4 regions of the Arthrobacter sp. UC242_113 genome follow, and region 1 is predicted to be linked to each of the others. Evidence: predicted binding sites of a transcription regulator. Region 1 holds the regulator's gene; each other region holds the start of a gene.
What was found. The regulator HrcA, encoded in region 1, represses chaperone genes, less so after heat shock. The targets are predictions, from matches to a motif close to TTNGCACTCGNNNNNNNCGAGTGCNAA.

Region 1 (2,178 bases):
GCCGGACGGTCCGCCGGCTGGGCCGGCCTCGCCCTGGCCGGAGAGCTGGATCCGCGTGCCGGTGGCCACACCGGCCGGGACCTTAATGGTCAGGGAGCGGCGGCTGCGGATGCGGCCCTGGCCGCTGCACTCGTTGCAGGGGTCCTTGATGACGGTGCCGAAGCCCTCGCACGAGCCGCAGGGAGCGGCGGTCATGACCTGGCCGAGGATGGAACGGACAGCCCGCTGCACCTGGCCGCTGCCGCCGCAGATGTCGCAGCGCTCCGGGTGGCTGCCCTCCCGGCAGCAGGACCCTTCGCAGGTGGGGCAGGTGACGGCCGTGTCCACTTCCAGCTTCTTGTTGACGCCGAAGACGGCATCGCGCAGGTCAATCCGCACGCTGATGAGCGCGTCCTGGCCGCGGCGCACGCGGGACGCGGGACCGGAGGTGCCGCCGGCGCCGAAGAAGGTGTCGAAGATGTCCTGGAACGCGAAGCCCTGGCCGGCATAACCGCCGCCGCCAAAGCCGTTGTCCGTGCCGTTCTCGTTGCCGGTGGTGTCGTAGACCCGGCGCTTCTGCGGATCGGACAGCACCTCATAGGCGTGGGTGACGGCCTTGAACCGTTCGGCGGCGTCTTCCCCGGGGTTGACGTCCGGGTGAAGCGAACGGGCCAGCTTGCGGTAGGCCTTTTTGATCTCCTCGCCGGTGGCTTCCGCGGAGACTCCAAGAACGTCGTAGTGGCTGCTCAAAGTTCGTATCTCTTCCTGGTTGTACTGCCTGTTGTCAGGGGATGTCCGGGGCGTGCGGTCACGGGCCCAGAATCCTCGAAAGATAGCGGGCCACCGCGCGCACGGCGGCCATGGTGGTGGGATAGTCCATCCGGGTAGGGCCCAGTATGCCCACCTTGGCGGTGGCGTCCGGGCCGTAGCCCGTGGCCACCACCGACGCCTCGGCCAGCCCGTCGTAGGGGTTTTCCCGGCCGATGCTGACGGCCACGCCGCGCGAGTCCTGCGCCATGTCGCTCAGGAGCCGCAGCATCACCACCTGCTCCTCAAGGGCCTCGAGGACGGGTCCGATGCTGAGCGGGAAGTCCACGTTGGACCGCGCCAGGTTGGCCGTTCCGGCCAGGACCATGCGGTCTTCCCGGCTGTTGTGGGCCAAGCCCTCCAGTCCCTTGCCCAGGGCCATGGCTACGGGGCGCTCGGCGGGCGCGCAGCCGGCCACGACGGCGGCCAGGTGCTGGGGCAGGATGGCCACCGGCGTTCCGGCCACACCGGTGAGGAACCGGGTGCGCAGGGCGGCCAGCGTGTCGTCTGAGAGGTCCTGTCCGGCGTCGACGACGCGCTGGTCAACTTTGCCGGAGTCGGCGATCAGGACGATCAGCACCTTCCGCGGCGCCAGCAGCACGAATTCAATGTGCCGGACCACGGCACGGCTCAGGTGCGGGTACTGCACGACGGCGACCTGGTTGGTCAGCTGGGACAGGAGCCGGGCCGTCCGGTCCAGAACGTCGTCGAGGTCCTCGGACCCCTCGAGCAGGGTCTGGATGGCGCGCTTCTCCGCTGGGGAGAGCGGTTTCACCGCCGAAATCTGGTCGACGAACAGGCGGTACCCCTTGTCCGTGGGAATCCGGCCTGCACTGGTGTGCGGGGCCGTGATGAGGCCCTCATCCTCCAGTGCCGCCATGTCGTTGCGGATGGTGGCGCTGGAAACGCCCAGATGATGCCGTTCCACCAGGGCCTTGGAGCCGACAGGCTCGCGGGAATGGACATAGTCCTCCACGATGGCGCGCAGCACCTCAAGCTTCCGTGGTTCGCTCACAGTCCACCTCCTTTGGGCCGTAACGGCGCCGGGCGTTTTTCCCGCCCGTAAAACGCTGTGGTTAGCACTCGACATGCCTAAGTGCTAACAAGTCTAATATGAGTCGCCCCGTTGTTAGCATTGGTACCGCTCCGGGCGAAATTCCGGGCGCCTGTCCCCCGGCGGCATGCCCGCGGCCGGAGCGGCTCCTTCCTAGTGCAGAGCGGTGAACGAATGCAGTACCAGACCTGGGGCCCGCAGGACATGACAGCGCCCGCCAAAAAGAGCCTGCCCGAGGTACCGGTGGAGCGTGGCATGGTGCTCGAGGACGTCCAGTCCGGCTGGGTGGGCGCGGTGACCCGGGTGGAGAAATCCGGCGGCATGCACGTCGTGGCGCT
Region 2 (2,178 bases), 2.2 Mb from region 1:
TTAACGAGGCGTATTCCCATACCGCCTGAGCGTCGGGCCATGGATTCACAAGTCGGCAACTCCGCGCTGCGGGATGTTCCCAGTCCCCCTGGGCGGCCGCCGTGGCGCCCTCCAGCGCCGGCTGTCGGCTCGACCGCCCTCTACCATGTGTCAGAGTAAAGTTGTAACCGGCCGGCGGCGGACAGCCGACTGGCGTCCCCCCACGCCAGCGGTCCCCAGCTCCGTCGTCGGTCCTTTACCCTCGTCGCCTTTTACAAACGAATTCAGCCGCTTCCATGGGCCGGTGCGAGTCAGATAATAGGGAGTATTTCAAGCATCGAAATGCTGGCGGATAGTTTGCGTGTCAGTCCGTCCGCTCAGGCAGCTCCAGGATTCTAGGACAATCCGGTAGTTCCATACTGATTCCAGGTTGGTTCCCGTCCGGGGATGTTGCGGCTGAGCAGGTCCAACAGTTCGCCCTGGTTCAGGCCTGTCGCCTCGCTGACCTCGGCCAGGGTTGCTTCCCCGTTGCGCAGCAGTGCCGCGGCGCATTCCCGGAGCGTCACGTATGCGGCGTCCAAGGCGGTTTCGGCCGTGGCAATGACTGCCGCCAGCGCCCTGATTCTCTGGAGTTCGGGGTTCATTGTCCTAAGCACCTCCTTGCGTCAGATCTACGCCCGGATCACTCCCGCTGAGCGATCCGGCCGGGTGTGCACCCGGTGGGGCTCGAACCCACGACCCGAGGATTAAAAGTCCCCTGCTCTTCCGGCTGAGCTACGGGTGCATGTTGCCCTGACCAGTACCCGTCGTTGTTCCGTTTGTTCGCATACTCGAATCTATATCAGCCACCATAGATTTATTAGCACCGGACGCAGCCGGACGCAATAGCCTCCTCGCCCTAATCCGGGCGCCAATCGCGCCCTTGGGGAACCCCCCGCGGCCCGTGAATCCATCGAAAAAAACTACAGCACTGGGACACCAAAAGACTTGCAGGCGGCAACTCGGAGTGCTATTAAATCTATGTCAGCGGATATAGATCCGGTCGAAGGCGATCAAGGAGGTATGTGATGTTGATGCTCGATCCGTTCCGTCACCTGGACCGCCTCGCCGAGCAGGTTTTGGGCACGGTTGCCCACCCGGCGGCCATGCCAATGGACGCTTGGCGGGAAGGCGATAATTACGTCTTTGCGCTTGACCTGCCTGGCATGGACAGCGACGCGATCGATCTGGGTGTGGAGAAGAATGTGCTGACCGTGCGCGCCGAACGGAAGGCCCCCTACGGTGAGGACACCGAGCTCGTGGCCGCCGAGCGGCCCCGCGGCGTCTTCAGCCGCCAGATCATTCTCGGTGACGCCATGGAGGCAGATAAGGTCAAGGCAAGCTACGACGCTGGCGTGCTGATGTTGCGGATCCCGGTCGCGGCCCAGGCCGCCCCGCGCAAGATTGAAATCGAAACCAAGGGAGGCCAGCAACAAATCAACGCAGCCTAATAGACCGGGACGGGATGCCCGTTACACGCAAACGCTGCCTCTTCGGGCGTCAGGCATTCACAGAACGCCACCGCGCCTTGTAGCGCACATGCAGCCGCCGCGCACGGCCGTCCCTCCCGGCGGTCCCCGGCCATAGACGGCCGGGGACCGTCCCACATCCAGCGGCAGCCATTCATCCGGGGCGGCTGGTTCCTTGGCGTACTGTGGGTCCGGATCGGTGGATTTTGCTTGGCAACACGGAGCTGGACGTGTCCATGCATAGGTCCTGTGCGGTGGTGTCTTGTAGGGGGTGGCGCAGTGAATGATGGGGGCCGACCCGTCGCGTACACAGCATTGGTAAAGGGGACGCCGGTCGTGTCCGATGCTGGGTCAAGATTTGGAACGCTGGAGCGGGTGTTGGACGACCATGGGGATATCCTTCACGGAATACTTGTCTCCACGGCTACCGGCCTGCGCTTTGTGGCCCGGGACAACATCGAGCGGATGACAACCACCCAGATCCGCTGCTCCCTCACCGACGAGCAAATCAAGGAACTGCCCCCGCCCCCGCCGGCGGTGCAGTCGAGGACCAGGCCGTGGTTCACACGTCCGCGGGGCAAGGCACGATAATCCATGTGGCCCGGGCGTCTGGTCTGCGCTCCCCCTACCGGAGATACTTGTGAGGACCTGCTGCGTTAGGAAAGCACATGGGATTCAGGCCAGCTTCACG
Region 3 (2,178 bases), 700 kb from region 1:
CTCGGCCCTGGTCCGGAGCCGTGACTGCGTCAGGACGGCGGACACGAGTTCGGGGGAATGGCCGGCCTTGCGGAGGCTTGAGTTGAGGCTGAAGGAGTCGTCTTCCCGGTAGGGTCCGAGCGAGGCCAGCAGCTCCCATCCTTCTTCGGTGAGGAGCGGGGCGATCTGGTCCTGCGGTGCTTCAGACATGGGATCAAGCCTAGTGGAGCCGCTGCCCGTGCTCTTCCCGATCGGCGTGCTCTTCCCGATAGGGTGGTCCGAATGGAATCCAGCGAAACGCCAACCCCTGGTCAGTCCGACTCAGGTCAGCCCGAAAGCACCAGCCCCGCCCCGGCGCAGCACAGCCGCCTGGTCCGATACGCACGCCCGGTGCTGATCGCCGGAGCCGTCGTCGCCGTCGTCTGTCTTGTCCTGCTGGTGATCATCTTCCTGCTGGACTCCTTCAATGCCACTGTCTACTCGGTGGGCGGCAAGAACATCAGCGACGCCACCGAGGAGGCCCGGCAGATCCGGGACCTGTACATGGGGGCGCGCGTTGGCGGCATCGTGGTGCTCATCGTGTCGGTGCTGGCCGCGGCAGCGGCCGCCGCCATGCTTGTCCGCGAACAGCGGAAAGCGGGGGACGAAGACGCCGACGGCGGCGAGGACCTGGGGTTCGACGACCTCGCCGGGCGCTGAACTAAGGGTCCGGGCGGGTTACGGGAGATGAAATTCTGGCACTCACCTTGACCGAGTGCTAACCCCTTACATAGAGTCATCATTAGCACTCTCCCTAGGAGGGTGCTAACACACGAAGAGCTGCCAGCCTGGCTGCTGCCGGCACCGCGACGACGGTCTGCCGCCACGGCGCAACAGTTTTTACTGTCCATGAATTTTGACGAAAAGGAGAGGTCCGAGTGTCGGTCTCTATTAAGCCTCTTGAGGATCGTATTGTTGTCCGCCCGCTCGAAGCCGAGCAGACCACGGCTTCCGGCCTGGTCATCCCGGACTCCGCCCAGGAGAAGCCGCAGGAAGGCGAAGTTGTCGCAGTGGGCCCCGGCCGCTTCGAAGACGGCAACCGCGTACCGGTCGACGTAGCCGTTGGCGACGTCGTCATCTACTCCAAGTACGGCGGAACCGAAGTCAAGACCGGCGGCACTGAGTACCTCGTGCTCTCCGCCCGCGACGTTCTGGCGATCGTCGTAAAGTAACTCTTTGGATCCCCGTGCCGCTGCCCGCGTCTGATTTCATTCTGACCGGGCGGCTGCGCGGGGTTCTGTCTTGAAAGGACAAACCCATGGCAAAGCAGCTTGCGTTTAACGACGCTGCCCGCCGGTCGCTCGAAGCCGGCATCGACAAGCTCGCCAACACGGTTAAGGTGACGCTTGGTCCCCGCGGCCGCAACGTCGTGCTGGACAAGAAGTGGGGCGCCCCCACCATCACTAACGACGGCGTGACCATCGCCCGGGAAGTCGAACTGGACGACCCGTACGAGAACCTTGGCGCCCAGCTGGCCAAGGAAGTCGCCACCAAGACGAACGACGTCGCCGGTGACGGCACCACCACCGCAACCGTGCTCGCCCAGGCACTGGTCAAGGAAGGCCTGCGCAACGTTGCCGCCGGTGCCGCTCCTGGCCAGATCAAGCGCGGCATCGAGGTCTCGGTCGAGGCCATCGCAGCACGCCTGCTGGAGAACGCCCGTCCCGTCGAGGGCACCCAGGTGGCCAACGTTGCCGCCATCTCCGCCCAGAGCGACGAGGTGGGCGAGCTGCTCGCCGAGGCATTCGGCAAGGTTGGCAAGGATGGTGTGATCACCATCGAGGAATCCTCCACCACGCAGACCGAGCTGGTTCTGACCGAAGGCATGCAGTTCGACAAGGGCTACCTGTCCCCGTACTTCATCACCGACACGGAGCGCCAGGAAGCCGTCCTCGAGGACGCCCTTATCCTGATCAACCAGGGCAAGATCTCCTCGGTGCAGGAATTCCTGCCGCTGCTTGAGAAGGCGCTGCAGAGCTCCAAGCCGCTGTTCATCATCGCCGAGGACGTGGACGGCGAGGCCCTGTCCACGCTGATCGTCAACCGCATCCGCGGCACCCTGAACGTGGTTGCCGTCAAGGCTCCGGGCTTCGGCGACCGCCGCAAGGCCATGCTGCAGGACATCGCCACGCTGACCGGCGCCCAGGTTGTGTCCCCGGA
Region 4 (2,178 bases), 1.6 Mb from region 1:
CGACGGCAGCCTTGGCGTTGCGGACAGCGTCCTCAATGCGGTGCTTGCGCTCCTTGAGCTCAACCTCCGTGGCGGCACCGGCCTTGATGACTGCAACGCCGCCGGCCAGCTTGGCCAGGCGCTCCTGCAGCTTCTCGCGGTCGTAGTCGGAGTCGGAGTTTTCGATCTCGGCGCGGATCTGGGAAACGCGGCCGGCGATCTGGTCGGCGTCGCCTGCACCTTCGACGATGGTGGTCTCGTCCTTGGTCACGACAACCTTGCGTGCCTTGCCCAGGAGCTCGAGGCCGGCGGTCTCAAGCTTGAGGCCGACTTCCTCGGCGATGACCTGTCCACCGGTGAGGATGGCGATGTCGGCCAGCTGCGCCTTGCGGCGGTCACCGAAGCCCGGAGCCTTGACGGCGACGGACTTGAAGGTGCCGCGGATCTTGTTGACGATCAGGGTGGCCAGAGCCTCGCCCTCGATGTCTTCGGCAATGATCAGCAGCGGCTTGTTGGACTGCATGACCTTCTCGAGGACAGCAACCAGTTCCTTGACGTTGGAGATCTTGGAGTTGACGATCAGGATGTACGGGTCTTCGAGGACCGTTTCCTGGCGCTCGGTGTCCGTGACGAAGTAAGCGGAGATGTAGCCCTTGTCGAAGCGCATGCCTTCGGTGAGCTCCAGCTCGAGGCCGAAGGTGTTGGACTCCTCGACCGTGATGACGCCTTCCTTGCCCACCTTGTCCAGGGCTTCGGCGATCAGGGCGCCGATTTCGTCGTCACCGGCGGAGATGGAAGCCGTGGCGGCGATCTCTTCCTTGGTTTCGATTTCCTTGGCGGAGTTCAGCAGCTCGGCGGTGACGGCTTCAACAGCCTTCTCGATGCCGCGCTTGAGGGACAGCGGGTCAGCGCCGGCCGCGACGTTGCGCAGGCCTTCCTTGACCAGTGCCTGGGCCAGGACGGTGGCCGTCGTGGTGCCGTCGCCAGCGACGTCATCCGTCTTCTTGGCAACTTCCTTGACCAGCTCGGCGCCGATCTTCTCGTAGGGATCGTCCAGCTCGATCTCCTTGGCGATGGAAACACCATCGTTGGTGATCGTGGGGGCGCCCCACTTCTTTTCGAGGACGACGTTGCGGCCACGCGGGCCGAGGGTGACCCGGACGGCGTCGGCGAGGGTGTTCAGGCCCCGCTCAAGACCGCGGCGTGCCTCTTCATCAAATGCAATGATCTTGGCCATAACGGCAGTAGTCCTTTCGGGACAGTCGTTAAGAAGGAACCTCGCTGCGGTGCCCGCGACGGACGATCTTTTCCGCAGGCCTATGTACGCCCAACGGTCCGGATCTCACCCCAACCAGGTGTTTCTTTCGCTCCTTGCGCCGGTGCCGGGGGTGCGCCGGCCGGAACCGGTCAACCCTTTAGCAGTCGGCACGCTGGAGTGCTAATCAATAATTAGCACTCCCCCGGGGAGAGTGCAAGCAGATGTGCTTGTAAATCCCGCGAACGCGGAGAGTATTCGCTGCCAGCGATCAACCAGCGGTCAGCCGGCAGACCTGCCGGCGGCCTCACTTCCCGTGAGCTTGGCTTTGTTGTCGGCCCCGTACGTGAACACCATGTACCTGGCGGCAGTGACGTCGCCGTTCGCATCGAAGCGGACGGGGCCAGATTCGCCGTCGTAGTCGATGGCCTTCCCGTCCCGGATGGCGGCGAGGCAGTCCTTGTATGTCGGGCAGACGGCCGGCTGGCCTGATGGCGAGGCGGACGCCCGGCTGCCCGAAGTGCCGCCGGAGACAAAGATCAGCGTACCGGCGATGGAGGTACCGGCGTCGTCCTCCGCCACAGCAGCGGCCAGGGCCGCAAGATTCACCGCATCATAAGTCTCGGCCGCGAACGTCGTATCCTTGAGTCCCCCATCGATGGCCACGAGTTCAGCCTGGAAGTGCGCCGAGGGGAAGACTCCGGGCACCAGGGCGCGGGCCCCCTCCAGCGACTTTGATCCGAGTGCGGACCCGTACTGCCTGAAGGCGGCGTCGCCCAAAATGAGTTTGTTTCCAGGCACTCCGGCGTTGGTGAGCTCGGCGATGGCTCCCTGCGCACCGTCCCTGGCCAGAACGACGACGGCGTCCGGCGCCGCGTCGCGGGCGGCGGCAGCTGACTGCTGCGCCTCGCCCGCCTTGAAGCCGGAGACGGTGACGGGGTCCA

Region 2: ACHMXB_RS18540 (Hsp20/alpha crystallin family protein) is a predicted target of HrcA. The motif match lies at 966-992, and genes of this name have one in related genera.
Region 3: groES (co-chaperone GroES) is a predicted target of HrcA. The motif match lies at 714-740, and genes of this name have one in related genera.
Region 4: groL (chaperonin GroEL) is a predicted target of HrcA. The motif match lies at 1,395-1,421, and genes of this name have one in related genera.

The regions. Positions count from the first base shown of each region.
Region 1 covers NZ_CP171968.1:1,617,307-1,619,484, forward strand. Annotated here, with positions in the region: gene dnaJ (molecular chaperone DnaJ) at 1-729, opposite strand, end outside; gene hrcA (heat-inducible transcriptional repressor HrcA) at 788-1,801, opposite strand; gene ACHMXB_RS07185 (DUF3097 domain-containing protein) at 2,015-2,178, shown strand, end outside.
Region 2 covers NZ_CP171968.1:4,074,946-4,077,123, reverse strand. Annotated here, with positions in the region: gene ACHMXB_RS18555 (DUF5655 domain-containing protein) at 1-29, shown strand, start outside; gene ACHMXB_RS18550 (hypothetical protein) at 375-623, opposite strand; tRNA gene ACHMXB_RS18545 (tRNA-Lys) at 691-763, opposite strand; gene ACHMXB_RS18540 (Hsp20/alpha crystallin family protein) at 1,047-1,469, shown strand; gene ACHMXB_RS18535 (hypothetical protein) at 1,863-2,078, shown strand; gene ACHMXB_RS18530 (S1C family serine protease) at 2,156-2,178, shown strand, end outside.
Region 3 covers NZ_CP171968.1:2,318,507-2,320,684, reverse strand. Annotated here, with positions in the region: gene ACHMXB_RS10480 (SAM-dependent methyltransferase) at 1-189, opposite strand, end outside; gene ACHMXB_RS10475 (hypothetical protein) at 262-678, shown strand; gene groES (co-chaperone GroES) at 897-1,190, shown strand; gene groL (chaperonin GroEL) at 1,277-2,178, shown strand, end outside.
Region 4 covers NZ_CP171968.1:44,654-46,831, reverse strand. Annotated here, with positions in the region: gene groL (chaperonin GroEL) at 1-1,216, opposite strand, end outside; gene ACHMXB_RS00195 (ABC transporter substrate-binding protein) at 1,517-2,178, opposite strand, start outside.